DNA from 4 places in the Eubacterium sp. 1001713B170207_170306_E7 genome. Region 1 is predicted to be linked to each of the others. Evidence: riboswitches for the same ligand, from Rfam matches in the RefSeq annotation. Region 1 holds a riboswitch; each other region holds the start of a gene.
What was found. A riboswitch is a leader RNA that binds a small molecule or an ion and turns the genes downstream of it on or off. The one in region 1 is predicted to bind cobalamin.

Region 1 (4,538 bases):
GATGAGACAACCAGCACCTTTTTCTTCAGGTGGTCGGTATTGACACCCAGTTGTGTGGCAGCATCCTCACCGAGAAGCATGATATCCAGCTCCCGGACCGTGGTGAATAAAATCAGGCACCCGATAATAACGTAAGGCAAAACAGTGATTACCTGGCTCCATCCCTTACCGTTCAGACTGCCCATGGTCCAGAACATAATCTGATTCATGCTCTGAACATTGAAAATCATAAGCAGGGACATAAAAGCCGTCAGCGACTGGCTCACGGCGATCCCGCTCAGCAGAAGGGACGCAACCGGCACTTTTCTCCCGACCTTTGAAATGTTGTACACTAAAAAGATCGCCAGAAAGGCGCCTACAAAGGCCAAAACAGCGATTCCGTTCAATCCCAGGAAGCCTGTTGAAAAATGCATGACAATGCCGATGGAAGCGCCCAGCGCAGCGCCGGAGGAAACCCCCAGAATAAAAGGATCCGCCATGGGATTCTTAAAAATCCCCTGGTAGGCTGCGCCGCAGACCGCCAGCGCCCCACCTGTCAGAAAGCCCAGAATGACCCGTGGCAGCCGGACATTCCAGATAATCGCAATGTTGCCGGCAGAGATGCCATCCATATTCACAGGCAGGTGCAGGACTTCATGCAGCAAAATCCGGTTGGCCTCGCCAAAGGGAATGGAGGTAATGCCTACGATGGTGCATAAATAAATTAAGATCAGGCACCCTGCAATGGATAAGGGCATCGCGTATTTTTTTAACTTTATTTTCATCCGTCCTCTTCCTTAACCGTCTGTTTAAAACCTCCGCAGGCGGCTGGCACCTGCGGAGAAGTCTTTTTACTTAAATTGGTCCGGGTAGACCGCTGTAGCCAGAAGCTCCAGTCCATCGACAATACGGGGTCCTGGACGCTGGATCAGGTCGCTGTCCGGAGAAAGCATTTCATAGTAGACAATGGCGTTATTCTTAACCGCATTGATCTGGTCAAAGCCCGGTACCTTTTTAATTTCGTCCGGTGTGGTAAAGAAGGACACATAGACATCCGGGTTCTTTGCGATGATCTGTTCAACGCTCAGCTGCGGCCAGTCTGTGCCGGCGTCGGAGGCAATGTTTTTGGCGTTAATATCCTTGAGCATGTTGCCCAGCAGGGAGTTGTCCCCAGCGCTGTAGTAACCACCGATATCAATAAAAACGGATTTCTGCGGGTCAGCCGCCGCTGCCTTTTCCTTGATTTCTTCGTATTTTTTCGTCATGCTGTCAGTGATTTCCCTGGCCTTATCATTGGTGTTAACCACCTTACCTGTGTTGATGATGGTGCTTTCCACCGCGTCTACTGACATCGGTGTATAGGTAATGACCTTCGCGCCCGTGGCTTCAAGCTGGCTGCGGACGTCATCGCTGATCAGATCACCCGCCAGAATAACGTCCGGCGCCAAAGAAATAATCTTTTCCACATTGGGGTTATTGTAATCACCGATGGTTGCCACCTGGGCGGCTTCCTCCGGATAATTGCAGTAATCTGTCTTTCCGACCACCTTGTCTCCCACACCCAGCGCGAACAGGATTTCGGTATTCGCGGGCGACAGAGAAACGATCTTTGTGGGTTCCTTTTCGATTTCCACATTATTTCCCAGATCATCGGTAATGGAAACGGGATAAGCGGTGTCTCCGGTCACTGCGCCGGACACGCTGCCGCTCCCCTGATCCTTTGAACTGCAGCCCGCCGCGCCAGATAACAGCGCCGCACAGGCCAGGGCCATCAGCAAACTTTTCAATACTCTCTTTTTCATTGGTCCCTCCCAAAAATTTAAAACTGCTTAAAACAAAGAAAACCGACCCCAAAGGAAAGGCCGGATTATTTGTGACATACAATCCTCTGCTTCCCTCCGAAGTGATTATATTGCTTTGCTTCAAGTGTCCTGACTCTTGCTTCCTTCTCCATCCTCCCTTCCCATCAGGATACGCCTGACAGTGGTCTATGAGGATCTTGTCTGCAATTACAGTAGCGGGGGCTGTAGCGGATTTCAACCGCTTTCCTCTAACAAAACAGCATCATTAAGTTGTTAATTGAAGTTTAGCACAAATCCCCGAATTGTGCAATTAGAAATTATTGTTATCCAGGTCCAGACTGCTGCGAACCGCACGGCAGAAATCAAGGGGCTCCCGCTTTTTCCATTCTTCGCTGGCAATGACCTCGTAGGAGATAAAGTCGATCCCCGTACTCAAAATCTCCGGCATGACCTCACCGAAGGGAATCTCTCCCTCGCCCGGTATCCAGTGCCGGTCGATGTGCAGGTCGTTATCGGACAGGTGCAGCGCCTTGATGCGGTCTTTATAGGTTTTGAGGATCTTTCCTCTGCCGCAGTGCAGCATATAATCATGGGAACTGTCATAGCACATGCCAAAATGGTCGGTATGAATGGCGTCCAGCAGGCCTTTCAGCAAAAACGGGCGCGACACATTTTCGACTGCGATATCCACTCCGTACTTCTCTCCGGCCTCCGCCAGCGCTGAGAAAAAGGCTAGGCCGTTTTCCCACTTATAGGGGCCGAGGTCCAGATCATTGGTGTGCACCACCACAGCCGGAATCTCAAAGGTTCGGCAGTCCCGCACAAAGCTGACAAAGGTTTCTAAAAGCTCTCTGGTTTGTGCAGGCTCCTTTTCCCAAATGTCGTTATAACCAATAAAGGGCGCGTGAATATTGGTGATCCCAAGCTCTTTGCTCCGCACAATGTCTGGAAATTTTTCTTTTTCCAGATGGTAGGGCTCGCACTCGTCCTCCCAGGAAATCATGACCTCGTCAAAGCCGGCGGCTTTGATCACGTCAATGCGCTCCTCAAAGGGCATGAAGTAGCCAAACCACGAAAACATACTGTATTTCATTCGTCTCTCCTATTCATTCTGAAGCCTGGGGATGCTCAGGTCAAAGGGCGGATACACAACGCCCTTCTCGGTGATGATGGCCGTAACATTCTGATGCGGGGTGACGTCAAAGGCCGGGTTTTCCATGCGCACGCCGTCCGGGGCAATCTGCTGTCCCTTGATATGGCTGATCTCACGGGTATCCCGCTCTTCAATGACAATATCCTCGCCAGACCACATATTAAAATCAATGGTTGAGGTCGGCGCCGCCACGTAGAAGGGAATACCGTGAGCCTTTGCCAGAATGGACACGCTGTAGGTTCCGATCTTGTTAGCCACATCGCCATTTCGGGCAATGCGGTCCGCACCTACCACCACACAGTCAATCTTTCCCTGCTTCATCATCCAGCCAGCCATATTGTCTGTGATCAGCGTGACCGGAATGCCGTCCTTGTGCAGCTCGTAGGCGGTCAGACGGGCTCCCTGCAGAAAGGGTCTTGTCTCATCGGCGTAGACGGAAATTTCTTTCCCTGCCTCCCAGGCGGCGCGCACAACACCGAGGGCTGTCCCGTAATCGGCTGTGGCGAGGGCGCCTGCGTTACAGTGGGTCAGGATGGTATCCTTGCGGTGGATCAGCTCTGCGCCGTAAGCGCCCATATCCCGGCACATCTGGATATCCTCGGCGCAGATGGCGTCCGCCTCGGCTTTCAAAAGCGCCGTGATCGCCACCGGTGTTTTTTCCGCGTTGGCCTTGATCACGCCTTCCATCCGGTCCACTGCCCAAAACAGGTTGACCGCGGTCGGCCGGGTTGCACGGAGCACCTGGCAGACAGTCTCCATTTCTTTTAAAAAGGCCTGCTGCGGCAGCTTCTCAAATTCCAACGCGCCAAAATAAACGCCGTACCCGGCAGTCACGCCGATGGCCGGCGCGCCGCGGACAATCATATCCACAATGGCGACGGCAATCTCACGGTAGTCGGTGTAACTGTGCGTTACCTCCTCGGTTGGCAGCAGAGTCTGGTCAAGCATTTTTAAAGCGCCGTTTTCATAATAAACAGGTTTCATCATTCTTCCTTTCTCGGTATCTGAAAAAGCCTCCCTTGGTTAAGGGAGGGCAGAATGTCAAAAACTGTGAGACAAAGCCTTTTACCTAAGTAAGAAAAAGCGTCCTGCGAGTACTGCACTCACATCTGCATTTTCTTCACTGAAGTTAACGCCTGATCTCTCCATTGTCCGGCTGTTCCAGTAAAACGGCACGATTCCTGACCGTTATCCGCAGCGCCTGGACCTTTTTCCTTATCTGGATAAAAGGCGCAGTCTCGTGCTGCGCTAACGCTTTGACAATCTGGCCTCACCTATATTTTAAGGGAGGTATCTTTTTTTATATGCGTTCAATCATCTTAAAAATCAGCTGTTTTACACGGTCGTTGTTATCCTCGAGCACGCGCACCACATCCTCAGCCTGTACCGGCTTGATATCCGGGCGGCCCTCCAGTCCGGCGTCGTAGTCTGTGATCAGGGCGATGTTGACAACCGGAATGCCCTTTTCCAGACACAGGTACCCCTCCGGATACTGGGTCATATTGACCACGTCAGCTCCCATCATGGCGAACATGCGGCTTTCGGCACGGGTTGAGAACCTCGGTCCGTTGATCACGACAATGGTGCCGCCGTCGTGGGTTTTG
Region 2 (4,538 bases), on a different contig from region 1:
TGACGTCAATGCCGATTTCCTTCAGGTTGGCCTGGGTGGCGGTGGCCAGGATGGGCAGCTCGGCGCGGCTGTCGTAAATCACATACTGGAGCGTCAGGTTCTGGCCGTCCTTCTCCACAATGCCGTCGCCGTTGGTGTCGGCATAGCCTGCCTCGGCCAGCAGCTGTCTGGCGCTTTCCAGGTTATAGGTGTTTTCATCCTTCAAGCTGTCAAAGCCGTAATCCAGTGACGGGGGAATCGGCGCTTTTCCGGCCTCAAAGGTGCCGTGGAGCAGGTTATCTGCGTAGGTCTGGCGGTCCATGGCGCGGATTACTGCCTGGCGTACCTTCAGGTCGGCCAGGGCTCCCCGCTGGTTCATAAAGGAAAGCACCGTCCGCAGCGATGCGATGCTGTTGATGTCAAACTGGTCGTTGCCCTCAAACAGGGATAAATCGCTGCTGCTGATGTTAACAGCCATATCTACCTCGCCGGACTGGAGCGCCATGGCGCGGGTGTTGGCGTCGTCGATGACCTGGATGTTCACTTCATTGTATGGTACCTCACCGTCCCAGTAATTTTCATTCTTTACCACCACGCATTTTTCCTTGTCAAAGGACTTGACCGCGTAAGGCCCTGTACAGATTGGCCCGTCTGTGGCAAAGGCGGTGGTATCCACAGTGGTGTCCACGATCAAAAACAGCGGATCGGCCAGGCAGCCAGGCAGCCCCGGTGTCGGACTTTTGGTCTTGATCACCAGGTTTGAGCCGTCCACCGTCATGGCGTCGTACTGGAAAAAGTCCGAGCTGGCGCGCTTGCTCATCTCAAAAGTCCGTTCCAGCGACGCCTTGACCAGGTCAGCCGTCAGCGGGGTGCCGTTTGAGAACTTGACGCCGTCGCGGATTTTAAAGGTCCAGGTCAGGTTGTCGCTGCCCAGCTCCCAGCTCTCCGCCAGCCAGGGCTCTGCGCCCATCTCCTCGTTGAACTTTACCAGGGTTTCACCCACGCCGTAGCGCATGACCACCCAGCTGAAATACTGCTCGGTCGGCTCCAGCGTATCCGCGAAGCTCGTCACCCCGATGTTCAGCTGATCTGAGGATCCCGAAGAACCTCCGCTGCCTCCGCAGCCCGATAATCCTGTCGCCGTCATGGCCAGAATCGCCACTGCTAATACCAGTTTCTTAAATTTACTCATTTTGTCTCCTCTCATATTCATATGAAAATTAAAATAAAAACCTTGTTTATTTTGCAGACCCGCTGCTCTAATCCTGACGCGGGTCCAGTATATCCCGGAGTCCGTCCCCCATCAGGTTAAACACCGAAACCACCATAAAAATGGCGATGCCCGGGAACAGCATAAGCCAGGGCGCGGTCTGCAGGTACTGCCGCCCTTCATTGAGCATCAAGCCCCATTCCGGTGTGGGCGGCTGTGCCCCCAGTCCCAGAAAGGAGAGCGCCGCCAGCTCAAGCATCATGGTACCCACGTCCATGGCCGCGGTTACGATCATGGTCGGAATGATGTTTGGCACCACATAACCGCCCAGTACCCGGCCGGTCCGCGCTCCTGTGACCACCGCCGCGGAAATGTACGCGCTGTTTTTAATCTTGAGCACCAGGCTGCGGCTCAGCCGGGCGTATTTTGTCCAGCTCACCACCGCCAGGGCGATGACTGTGTTAAACAGGCTCGGCCCCAGCATCCCGGCAATGGCAATGGCCAGGACCATGCCCGGAAAAGAGATCATCATGTCCGAGATCCGCATGATTACCGCGTCCACCGCGCCGCCGAAATAGCCGGCGACCATACCGAGAAATGTCCCGACCCCAAAGACAATAACCACCAGCGTCAGCGTCATTTCCAGCGACGCCCGCGTCCCGTAGATGATCCTGGACAGCTCACAGCGTCCCAGCTGGTCTGTACCACAGGGGTATTCAGCCGACGGCGGTCTGAGCGCGTTCTGCATAATGGTCTCATAGGGATCGTGGGGCGCGATCCACGGCGCAAACACCGCGATCAGAACAATCACCGCCGCCAGCATCCCGCAGATGGCAAAAAGCCTGTTCTGCCTGAAAAAAGCTTTCATTTACGCCTTCACCGCCTTTCTTTTTACTTCCCGGTGCAGCTCCCGCAGCCTCGGGTCCAGATAGCCGTAGGAGAAATCCACCAGCAGATTGATGACCATGTAAATCAGGGCGATCCAGATCACATAACCCTGAACCAGCGGATAGTCCCGGGCGGCGATGGCATTCACAGCCATTTTTCCCAGGCCGGGCCAAGAGAAAATAATCTCCACTACCGCCGTGCCGCCCAGCAGCGAGCCCAGGGACAGGCCCAGCAGGGTTACCAGCGGCAGCATGGCGTTTGGCAGCACCTCCCGCCACAGTATGGCCGATTCCTTAAGGCCGCGGGCCCGGGCCCCGGCCACGTAATCCTGGCGCAGCTCCTCCAGCACCGCGGTGCGCACCTGTCTTGTATATTTGGCCGACATGGCAATGGCCAGCGTGACCGCAGGCAGCACCAGCTTCATAAAGCCCGTGCCCGAGGTGGCGATGGGAAACCAGTTCAGCTTGAGGCCAAACACGTACAGCAGCACCAGGCCGATCCAGAAGCCTGGAAAGGATACGCCAATAAAGGACAATCCCCGCACCAGGTAATCCGGAAAGCGATTCTGGTACACGGCTGCCAGAATCCCCAGGGGAATGGAGATCACAAGCATCAGAATGAGCGACGCGGCCGCCAGCTCCAGGGTCGGTCCAAGGCAGTCAAGCAGCACTGCGCTCACCGGCGTTTTCGAGGAATAGGATGTCCCCATATCCCCAGTCACAAAGCCCTTAAGCCAGTTGCCATACTGCACCAGAAACGGGTCGTTGAGGCCCATTTCCTCCCGGGTTTCCGCCAGCAGCTCCTCAGACGGCGGTGTGCCGCCGGCCACCAGCATCAGCTCGGCCGGGTCACCGGGGGATAAATAAGTCAGGCAAAAGGTCAGAAAGCTGATGCCAAAAAGCACCAGTACGATTTGCAGCAAACGGTTAACAAGCTGTTTCGTGTTCAATAAAGAAATCCTCCTCTGTCAAAATGGCAATACGGGTAACAATCCGAAACGGAGAATAAAAGGGAAAGGGCATGAAAATCATTAAAAAAACAGCCCAGACGGCTGAATGAAAACAAAGCCCTCCTATCTACCGTAAGATTACTAAAAACAACAATACAAGCAGGTCTCCTGACTTAAGTTCTTCGTATGTCCACGCCTTCCCAAGGCTGTGCCTCAGTGACATCTTGCGGACTACTCCCTATTACAGTGACGGGATCGTACCGGATTTGCACCGGTTTCTCTTTTAATCCCCGATCGGGAACTTGTATTTGGCATGATTAAATTTTAAAAACGGATATTTCACTATGGTAAACTGTGAAATTGCTTAAATTATACTGAACTTTCGTGCATTTGTCCAGTCTTTTTTAAAAATAAAAGCAATAAATTTAAGCAGATACCCCCACCCGGTATATTTTTTGCTTTTATTTTTTTCTGCTTGACATTGGTTTTCGCCATGCCTTATACTCAAGGCAATCGGCTTAAATCAAAATTATTTCAAAAACGAAAGGAGTCCGCAATGAAAAAAAACCTATCCATCGGCACACTGACAGCCGCCCCCGGCGAGAAAGTCCAGGGCATGCTGCCCATCCCACACACAGAAATCGAGGTTCCCGTCACCCTGGTCAACGGCGCGGGCAGCGGAAAAACCGTGCTCATCACCAGCGGTATCCACAGCTGCGAGTACGTGGGCATCGAGGCCGCCATCCAGCTGGCCGGCGAAATTGCCCCCGGGCATCTGAAGGGAAATCTTATCCTCATCCACCCTGTTAATATTCCGGGCTTTGAGTCCCGCTACCCCACACTCATGCCGCAGGACAATAAAAATCTCAATCGGGTCTTTCCCGGAACCCACGAGGGCACTCTGGCCGACCGCGTCGCCCATTTCTTTGAGTACAGCCTTTATTCTCAGATTGATTTCTACATCGACCTGCACTGCGGCGAAATTTTTGAGGACCTGACGCCTTATGTATACTACGTGGGCGCGGCAGACCCCGCGGTTTCCGAAGCCGCCCGGCAGGCCGCCCTTCATGTCGACGTGCCCTATATGGTCAAATCCACCGCCACCACCGGAGCCTACAATTATGCCGGCGTGCTCGGCATCCCCAGCATCCTGCTGGAACGCGGCTGCGCGGGCCGTTTTACCCAGGCAGAGGTCGACGCAGATAAGAAGGATGTCATCAATATTCTCAAGCACCTCGGCCTGCTGGCCGGCGATCCCGAGCAGCGGCACCGCCCTGTGGACCTGATTGATCTGGTATACCTTATGCCCACACATCACGGCCTCTGGTATCCCGAGGTAAAGGTGGGCGAGCTCATCGCCAAGGGCCAGCGCCTCGGTGAGGTCAGGGATTATTTCGGCAAAATCCTCGACACCTACCACGCCGAATACGACGGCGTGGTCCTCTACCAGTCCGCCACCCTCTGGACCGATGATTTCTGCGAGCTTATCACCTACGGCAAATTTGCGGAAAC
Region 3 (4,538 bases), on a different contig from region 1:
GTGAAGCCGCCATGCACCCCTATACTCAGGCGCTGCTGGGGTCTGTGTTCTCACTGCATATGGACTGCTGTCAAAAGATCGAAACCATTGACGGCGACCCGCCGAGCCCGCTGGATTTACCGCCGGGCTGTCCCTTTGCCGGGCGGTGTCAAAAATGTATGCCGGTCTGCAAAACGAACAAGCCTGTCCTGAAGGATGTGGCGCCAGGCCACCAGGTGGCCTGCCATCTCTATTAATTAAGGAAACCCATATGGAAGAAACCCGTGAAATCCCGTTAAAGGGCCAGATGACCGAGGGCAGGATCGGGCGGCAGCTGCTGCTGTTCGCCCTGCCCCTCATGTTCTCCAACCTCTGCCAACAGCTGTACAACACCGCGGATGCCGTGATCGTCGGCCGTTTGGTGGGAGCAGACGCGCTGGCAGCCGTAGGCGCAAGCAGCCTGCTCATCACCTTTATGATCTATTTTTTTATCGGCCTGTCTATCGGGGCCAGCGTGCTGATTTCACAGTTTTTTGGCAGCCGAAAATACGATAAGGTGCAGGAGGCTGTACACACCGCCGTAGCCCTGAGCCTGGTGTCCGGCCTTGTCCTCACTGTTCTGGGGCTGGCCTTTGCGCCGGCCATGCTGCAGATGATGAACATTCCCGAGGCCGGGCTGGCATACGCCGTACCCTATATCCGCATCTATTTTCTGGGCATGATCCCCATGACCCTTTACAACATTGGCAGCGGTGTCCTGCGCGCTGTGGGTGATTCCAAAACCCCGCTGGCCTGTCTGGTGGTCACGGTGGTGCTGAACATCGGGCTTGACCTGCTCTTTGTGGGTCCGCTGGGCATGGGTGTTGCCGGCGCTGCGCTGGCTACTGCCCTGGCCCAGCTGGCCGCCGCTGTGCTCATTGTCATTATCCTGCTGAGGGCCGACCCCATCTACCGGCTGCGGCCAGCGAGAATCCGGTTTCACGCTCAGACACTCAGGGATATTGTGCGCATCGGCCTGCCCGCCGGCCTGCAGTCTGTGCTGGTCTGCTTTTCCAATGTGGTGGTCCAGTCCCAGATCAATACCTTTGGGCTGGAGGTAATGGCCGGCTTTACCGCTTATATGAAGATCGACGGGTTTCTTTTTATGCCCATTGACGCCTTCTGTCTGGCCATCTCCAACTTCGTGGGCCAAAATATGGGCGCGGGACACTGGGAGCGGGTGGTGAAGGGCAAGAACGTCTGCCTGCTGCTGTGCGTTGGCGTGACCCTTGGCCTGGGCGTAATGATTATCCTGAACGCCCGGTTGATCCTGGGCATGTTTACCTCGGACGAGGCAGTGGTTTTAAACGGTATGCGCCAGCTGTACACCGTGGTGCCCCTTTACGGCATCTACGCCGCCGATCAGGTGTTTGTGGGTGTTTTGCGGGGTGCCGGAGCCACGGTCATCCCCATGGTCATTACTCTGGTGTGCATGTGCGGCCTGCGGCTGGGCTGGATTTTTACCACTCTGCGGTTTGTACACGACGCGCGCATGATCTACCTGAGCTATCCGCTGACCTGGATCGTGACCGGGGCAGTGCTTGTGCTCTATTATTATAGAGGCGGCTGGCGGACGGAAAGGGTCCGCCTGAAAAATCGTAAAGAATTAAAAAGAAGCTGTTGACAAATCCGCCCAAAGAGCGTATGATGAAGTTAATTAAATATTGAATGATCCTATGTAGTGGGAAAAGGGTGTAAATCCCTTGCTGTAATCGCAGCTGTAATGCAAAATGCTTTCTGAAAAGCCACTGTCAATGATGATGGGAAGGCGGAAAGACGATATTGCTGAGCCAGAAGACCGACATAGTGATTGGTTCTTAAAAGACTCCGATTTAGAGTGCTTAAGAAACGAAACAAAACCTTTACCATCCAGTATAACTGTGTTCGTTCATCCCTCTCTGAATCCGAGAGGGATTTTTTTATGGAATTTAAGGACGGTCGCCTTATCATTCGTATTTAATTAGATCTCATAATGCCTGTTCCATCAGACAGGTGTCATTAAATCCTCTTTTCAGTCAGCGAGGCTGAAAAACCCTCCCTTTTTTAGAAAAGTCCCAAACGCCGGGGCTTTTCTTTTTTTGAAAAAAATGTTAAAATTCTGGTTTTCAAAGCGTCATTATATGGTATAGAATATTTGGTAGGAATGAACTTCATCACGCCTTTTTATAGGGTGTTAGAAGAAAATATGATATAATGAAAGAAATATCGGAAAGGCAGAAAATGGGATGATTAGAATTGGAATTTGCGATGACAATGCTTTAATTGCGGAAAAGCTTGAGGCGCTCATCATCAAATATGGTGAGGAACACAGTATTGATGTGGAGACGTATGTTTATCATGACGGCAGTGAAGTGCTTGAGGACCGTATCCAGTTTGATATCCTTTTTCTTGACGTGGAGATGCCCGGCACCGACGGAATCGACACGGCCAAGCAGATCCGCAAATGGGACGCCCGGGTAAAGCTTATCTTTATCACCAGCTATACCCATTACATGCGCAACGCCTTTGCCGTGCACGCGTTTGAGTATCTGGTCAAGCCCTTTAACACCGCCAAGGTTAACATGGTGCTGACCGAGGTTTTTGATTTTATCGAGAAGGAAAACAAGAGCCACGACGTCTCGCTGATGATGGGCGGCGAGCTGAAAGTCTTTGCCAGCAACGATATTTATTATTTTGAGCGCGTCCGGAGAAAGATCAAAATGAGCACCACCCAGGGCGATTTTGAATTTAACGGCGTCCTGTCAGAGATCATGGAAAAGGTCGGGGACTTTGATTTTGAGTACTGCCATAAAAGCGTGATTGTGAACCTGTTCCACTGCAAGCGCATCGCCGGGGCCGACCTGTTCCTGGATAACGGCGAAACCCTACCCATTGCCCAGAAACGCGCCGTGGAATTTAAGGCGCGTCTGTTTGATTATATTGAGGAGAATTTTAAGCTGCTGTAGCGGATTGGCTTAAGAGATACGTTCGAGGAAAAGTATGGATAATGTGTTTTATTGGGGAAATTTGATATTGTGGTACAGTATATCAGGATATGTTCTGTTTAAATTTATGTTTAAACTATTTAAGAAAAAATACACTATGTCAATTTATGTGCTTTCTTATTTTATGTTTGTATCTTTTGCGATTATAGTTAATCAATTGAGAATTCCTTTGCTGAAAAGTTTTTATGGATTATTAGCGACCTGCTTAGTTGGAATTTGTTTGTTTGATGCACCAATGAAAAGAAAAATTGTTGGTGCAAGTTTGTTGTTTTATTTATATATGTTTATTATGGACACCATTTCTGTGTTAGCTTTTTCTGTTCTTAGCGGTAGAACAATGGAAATTATTATGGGAAATAGTGCCGCGTTATTTTTTTCAGGTTTGGCAAGTCAAGTGATGCTTTTGTGTTTTTATAGACCTCTTATTGTAATAATGAAAAAGCATGAATTTGGTAAAATAGCAACACAACAAAATATCTTTTTAATAATCTTAGCACTTTTTGAAATTTTAATAATAGATTATATTTCTATTATCATTGACACTTCCATTACAAGTGTTGTTTTAACTATTTTGAGTGTTGGATTTTTAGGATTAGATATTTACTTGATTTATCTTTTTGAAGCTATTTCTCAAAAATATACTTTGGAAAATGAAATGAAACTAAGAGATCAGCAATTGTCTATGCAAAATAACTATTATCATAATATTGAAGCCCAATATGATCATTCTAGGCGATTGATTCATGATATGAAGAATCACATGCAAACCTTAGAGGAATTATATATTTCAGGAAGTGGTATTGAAGCTAAGTATTATGCGCAAACAATTTTAGAGAGTATGGACGCTCTTTCAGGCCGTTTTAAATGTAAAAACCGTATATTGACAATTATTGTTAATGATAAAATACTAAAATGTGATGAATTAAGAATTGAGTTAAATATTGAAGTGGAAGATATCGATTTTAACTTTATTGATCCTTTTGATATGACCACAATTTTCTCGAATTTGCTGGATAATGCGATTGAAGCATGCACTAAAATTCCCATAGAAAGAAGAATGATTGTTTTAAGAGTCTTTAAATTCAATCAATTTGTGACTATCAGTATCCGCAATCAATATAATGGAGAGTTGGCTTGGGATAAAGATACCCTTGTATCTACAAAAGGTGGTAAGCATATGGGATTAGGACTTAAAAACGTCGAATCAGCCGTGGAAAAATATGATGGTACAATACAACGAAAAAGTAATGATGAATTTTTCGAGGTGAAAATTTTATTGTCTCCTTCAGCGTAAAATAGACACATGATTTTTTACTTCAGACATAGGTATGATTAAATAGACAAGGAAAAAGACACTTCAGATAAAACGGATTGAAGCTCTTACAAGAAGACGCTAAAATAAGTGTAATCAGCTGATGTATTTGTTTATTAAATTTGAGGTGTCTATTATGAAAAAAAATAGCTTAAAAGATAAACTGTTTAAGGTCGTCGAAAAAACGGCCCGCCAGGAAGCCATTAAAAATGCCAATACCGCAT
Region 4 (4,538 bases), on a different contig from region 1:
CGCCGGGCTTTGCGCCGGATGTATCGAAAAATTCTTCATAGGCGCCAAGCAGGATGGTTTTGATAAAGCTGTCGGTATCCTCGCTGGGGTCGGCCGCTTCGGCCATTCCGCAGATAAAGGAGCCAAACAGGGGAGCTGCGGAGCCGCCGCTGATATCCTCAAGGGTATCGTTCAGGGCTTCCAGCGCTTCTTTGAGGTTGGTTTCTTCGTTCCAGGCATCGACTTCTGAGATCATGGCCTTGGCGATCTTCTCCATGGTGGTTCCATGGTCGCCATCACCGAGCTCACAGTCCAGCTTGGTTAAATTTTCGACACTGCTTTTAATTTTATTAGCAGATGTCAATAACATGTTCTTGATTTTTAAGGTTTCTACTGGCATACGCTCACCTCCGGTATCGGTTTCAACTTGCTTATAGAATATCACTGGATTTAACATTTGTCAATAATAAAAACGTAAAATAATTTAAAAACATTAAAAATCACCCTAAAAACAGAAAAAATGAGGGATTTATTGACAAATGTTAAGTATTGCGGGTTTTGAGTCTTAAAAGCAACAGATTGACATTTGTCAAAAAATAGAGTATATTTAGAAAAAAGCTGTTGACATTTGTATAAGGAGAGCATCATGAAAGAGAAAGAACTGATCCGTCTTATTACTGCGGCGCAAATGTATTATGAAGAGAATATGACTCAGGCTGAGATCGCAAAGTCCATGGGGATCTCGCGGCCCTCGGTCAGCAATCTGCTGAACAAAGCCCGCAGAGAGGGGATTGTCAAAATTGAGATTAAGTCCTTTGACAGCACCAGCATTGGAAAGAGCCGGGAGCTTTGCAACCGCTTTGGCTTAAAGAGCTGCCAAGTTGTCAGCTGTACGGAGGATAAGAATGAAACTCAGGAGCGTCTTTATGAAGCCGCTGTGGATTTCCTTCTGGAGATTCTTCCGAAAACCCGTATCCTGGGCCTTGGCTGGGGTTATAACATCAGCCGGGTCATTGATATTCTGGCGAACAGGGAGCTCGCCGGACAGTACAGCGGAAAGGTCTGCCCTCTGATCGGAACAGCGACAGTGCCTCATAAGGGCTATCACCCCAATGAGCTGGCCACAGAGTTTGCCCGGAAGACGGGCTTTGAGGCGGACTTTTTAATCTCGCCGGCCTTTCCCACGACCAAGCAGGAGCGGGATTTGTTTGTGACCACGGATAATTACAACAGTATTCTGGCTCTGTGGAAAAAGACGGATACCGCGCTGGTGACCCTTGGCGGCTATCCCTGCGTGCCGGATCATGCCACCGCCCTGCGCTTTGGGCGGCGTTTGATCACGGAGCGGGCAACCTCCAATATTCTGTCCTACTTTTTTAACTGGAAGGGGCAGCAGATTAAGGGAGAGGATGACTTCGCCATCCAGATTCCCCTGGCGCCGCTTTCCAAGATCAAGAATTTCATTGGCATTGTGCCTGTCGAGGCCAATGTGGGCTCGGCCATCGGCTGTCTGAACACGGGGTTTGCGCGCCACCTGATCATTGATGAGGAAACGGCTGAGAAAATCTTAAAAACGGACGTATAGCAGATCACTGCCAAAGCTTTCCTCGGTCTGGCCGTGGCGGTGCCTCAGGATAAAGGCAGTCAGCTCCCGTCCGCCAATCCGCCGGGTATCCCGTATGCCGTCATAGGCTGCGAGCAGGGTCTGGAGCTCCTCTGTATACTGGGGAAGAGGCCTGCAGGGCTGTCTGGTTTTGAGGGACAGGGAGATAACGCCTGCGTTAAAAAGGTTGATGGTAAAGTCCACTCTCTTTTCACCCGCGGAAAAGGCACTCTCCAGCAGCAGCTCGGTTATCCGGCAGATATCCCGCTCTCGCACAAAGGAGGACATGGGATAGAAAACTACAGGGTTAAAGTCAATGCCCTTTTCCAGGGCAATGGCCTGAAACAGGGAAAGAACGCCGTCCAATGCGCAGTAAGCTTTGGTCGCTTTTTTTCTGAGGCTGCTGTACTTTTCCTTGAGTGCGTGGAAATCGGAAACCGAAACGGCTGGGGGCAGGGGCTCGGTACAGGAAGCGGGGGTAATGGTCAGGTTCATGGTGGTTCTCCTTTCTGAATAGGGTTAAAACAGGGTAAAGCTGAAATAAGTGACGGTCTCGGGGCCGTTATTGTAGGAAAGTCCGGTTTTGCTTGCCAGGTCCATGACCACGATGCCGTAGCCCTCCACCGATGGAAAGATCTGGTCAGGGTAACGGCAGGGGGCATTGGGATAGGTGCACTGGCCGCAGAGGATACAGCCCTCCGTGGAGAGCACCAGCGCGCCGGGATAGTGGGCTCTGAAAAGCCGGGCAGCCTTGGCTGTGGCGGCCTCATGGAACATGCGGGCCCGGTGCCAGCCTTTGAAATCGTACTGTCCCTTTAAATCGGTGACCGTTGAAAGCAGGCAGACGTTCTCATAGGAGCGGCATTTGGTGACGCAGCTCTCATAGCTGCCCACTGCCGGCGGGCAGGCCCAGGTGGCGCCATAATGGCCGCACTGGTTGCCCTCGCACAGGAGCCTGGTGCCCATGGAAAACAGCAGGTCGCTGGTTTTGGCAAAGGCATATTCATGGATACCGAACAGCCCGCGTTTATCCTCAAGCTGGCGTTTGATGGTCATCAGGCTTTTGATGGCAGTGTCGCCTTTAAATTCCTTGGCTGGTTTTGCCTGTTTTTTTATTTCGATCAATGGGAATACCTCACCTTCATTTAGTGTAATAAAAAAGCCTTCTCCGGCTAGAGAAGGCAAAAAATACGGAAGGATTGGGAACGTATCTCTTAAATAACTCTAAATCGGAGTGTTTTAAGAAAACATTATGCCGGTCTTCTGGCTCTACAATGGCATTCCTCTTACCTTCCCATCCGGCGGACAGTGGCACACAAGAGGACATTTTGTATTACAGCTGCGATTACAGCAAAGGAATTTCACCTTTTTCCCATTTACATAATGTTTACAATATTAAGTTATCCCTATCATATCCCTTTGATTTTCTTTTGTCAAGGTTTATTGGGCCCTGGCAGAGGATTTCCCGTAAATTTTTTTTTAACAACAAATTTTTCCTCTTTCTTTTTCGGTTAGATGTAAAGAAAAAAATACTTAAAATTTGCTAAAGGTGCTCATGACGCCTTAAATAAACCTAAAACACGTATATTTTAATGAATTTTTCATAAAATATTAAGTAATTTCGGTTAAGGTATTGGCAAGTGCCAAAGGATATGTTAAAATATATCTAAATTGTAAATAACTTTACAATTTGGTCAAAATTATATAGGAGGGTGGTGATTAGGCATTAGCAACGAAAGCCATCGCTCAAGTGGCAAGTTTCAGATGTTTTTTAAGAAGCTTGCGCATTACGCCAAGCACTTGAGCAAAAGAGAAAAAGTCGTATTCACAGGTTTCTGTGTAGCGCTTCTTCTCGGATTCTTTTCTTCAACCTGTCTTGGTTACAAGGTCATGGTTGACGGAGAGGTTTTAGGCTATACCAAAGATGCGGCTGTGTTTACACAGAGTCTGGATCAGGTAGAGCAGGATATGCGATCGAAAACGTCGATTGAAACAGCATATGTCTACAATGATATACAGATTAAAAAGAGCATCACATTTAATAAACCAATGTTGTCAGAGGAAGAATTTACTGATGCATTGAACGCCCAGAACCTTCGGGTCGGCGTTCATGGTGTAGAATTAAAGGTTGACGGACAGGAAGTCGGTAACTTAGCTTCATCAGACCAGGTACAGGCCGGTATTGCAGGTGCAATTAATAAGATCGGTAACGTACAGGGTACAGATAAGCTGGTAAAATGCGACATCCAGAGTGACGTTGTAGAAACGCCTAAGAATTTTCCGCTCGAGGACTTAAACAGTCCGGACGAGTGCGCTAATCTTTTAGCAACAGGTAATACTAATCCGAGTAAGAGTGAAGAGAGTACGAATGCTCCAATCCAGGTAGCAAGCCGTGGTGGAGCCGATGTGGCAAGAGACCAAAGCGATGAGCCAGCCCAAGAGGAAGCTCCAGCAGCTGAAGGTACCGTTGAAAATAATAGTAATGAGAATGTAGAAAACCAGAATAATGAGACTGAGACAAGCTCCAGTATCTTAAAGATTAATCTGACTAAAACATCTACTAAAAAAGAAGACATACCTTTCCAGACCGTTGAGCAGGAAGATCCGAATGTATATGTTGATCAAACTGTAGTTACACAGCAAGGTGTGAACGGAGAACTTGATAAGGAAGTCGAAACCGTCTATGAAGACGGAAAGGTTGTGAGCGAAACGACCTTATCCGAAACAGTTGCGAAAGAGCCGGTGGCTCAGATTGTTTCAAAGGGAACCAAGCAGTACCCGACCATGTCTTCAAAGAAAGACAACTTTATTTTACCGGCAACCGGTAATATTTCCGCTTTAGATAAGCCAGGAAGCCATGCAGGCTGCTTTGCAGTGGACATCGCGAACTCAATGGGGACGCCGATTTACGCACCGCAGAGTGGTACGGTCATCCGGGCAAGTGATTTTGGCGGTT

Region 2: linked by a shared signal. The riboswitch ahead of nikB (nickel ABC transporter permease) and the one ahead of I2B62_RS06790 (ABC transporter substrate-binding protein) in region 1 are both predicted to bind cobalamin.
Region 3: linked by a shared signal. The riboswitch ahead of I2B62_RS17805 (LytTR family DNA-binding domain-containing protein) and the one ahead of I2B62_RS06790 (ABC transporter substrate-binding protein) in region 1 are both predicted to bind cobalamin.
Region 4: linked by a shared signal. The riboswitch ahead of I2B62_RS16070 (DUF2284 domain-containing protein) and the one ahead of I2B62_RS06790 (ABC transporter substrate-binding protein) in region 1 are both predicted to bind cobalamin.

The regions. Positions count from the first base shown of each region.
Region 1 is NZ_JADMVE010000002.1:313,315-317,852, reverse strand. Features, by position in the region: gene I2B62_RS06795 (iron chelate uptake ABC transporter family permease subunit) at 1-764, opposite strand, end outside; gene I2B62_RS06790 (ABC transporter substrate-binding protein) at 831-1,781, opposite strand; cobalamin riboswitch at 1,883-2,058, opposite strand; gene I2B62_RS06785 (sugar phosphate isomerase/epimerase) at 2,092-2,874, opposite strand; gene mtnA (S-methyl-5-thioribose-1-phosphate isomerase) at 2,884-3,918, opposite strand; gene I2B62_RS06775 (MTAP family purine nucleoside phosphorylase) at 4,235-4,538, opposite strand, start outside.
Region 2 is NZ_JADMVE010000008.1:143,740-148,277, forward strand. Features, by position in the region: gene I2B62_RS17825 (ABC transporter substrate-binding protein) at 1-1,171, opposite strand, end outside; gene nikC (nickel transporter permease) at 1,239-2,057, opposite strand; gene nikB (nickel ABC transporter permease) at 2,058-3,026, opposite strand; cobalamin riboswitch at 3,167-3,347, opposite strand; gene I2B62_RS17840 (M14 family metallopeptidase) at 3,583-4,538, shown strand, end outside.
Region 3 is NZ_JADMVE010000008.1:137,274-141,811, reverse strand. Features, by position in the region: gene I2B62_RS17815 (ABC transporter ATP-binding protein) at 1-236, shown strand, start outside; gene I2B62_RS17810 (MATE family efflux transporter) at 251-1,642, shown strand; cobalamin riboswitch at 1,678-1,840, shown strand; gene I2B62_RS17805 (LytTR family DNA-binding domain-containing protein) at 2,244-2,963, shown strand; gene I2B62_RS17800 (ATP-binding protein) at 2,998-4,296, shown strand; gene I2B62_RS17795 (cyclic lactone autoinducer peptide) at 4,451-4,538, shown strand, end outside.
Region 4 is NZ_JADMVE010000007.1:2,846-7,383, forward strand. Features, by position in the region: gene I2B62_RS16055 (dihydroxyacetone kinase subunit L) at 1-379, opposite strand, end outside; gene I2B62_RS16060 (sugar-binding domain-containing protein) at 626-1,564, shown strand; gene I2B62_RS16065 (hypothetical protein) at 1,547-2,077, opposite strand; gene I2B62_RS16070 (DUF2284 domain-containing protein) at 2,102-2,707, opposite strand; cobalamin riboswitch at 2,818-2,992, opposite strand; gene I2B62_RS16075 (peptidoglycan DD-metalloendopeptidase family protein) at 3,347-4,538, shown strand, end outside.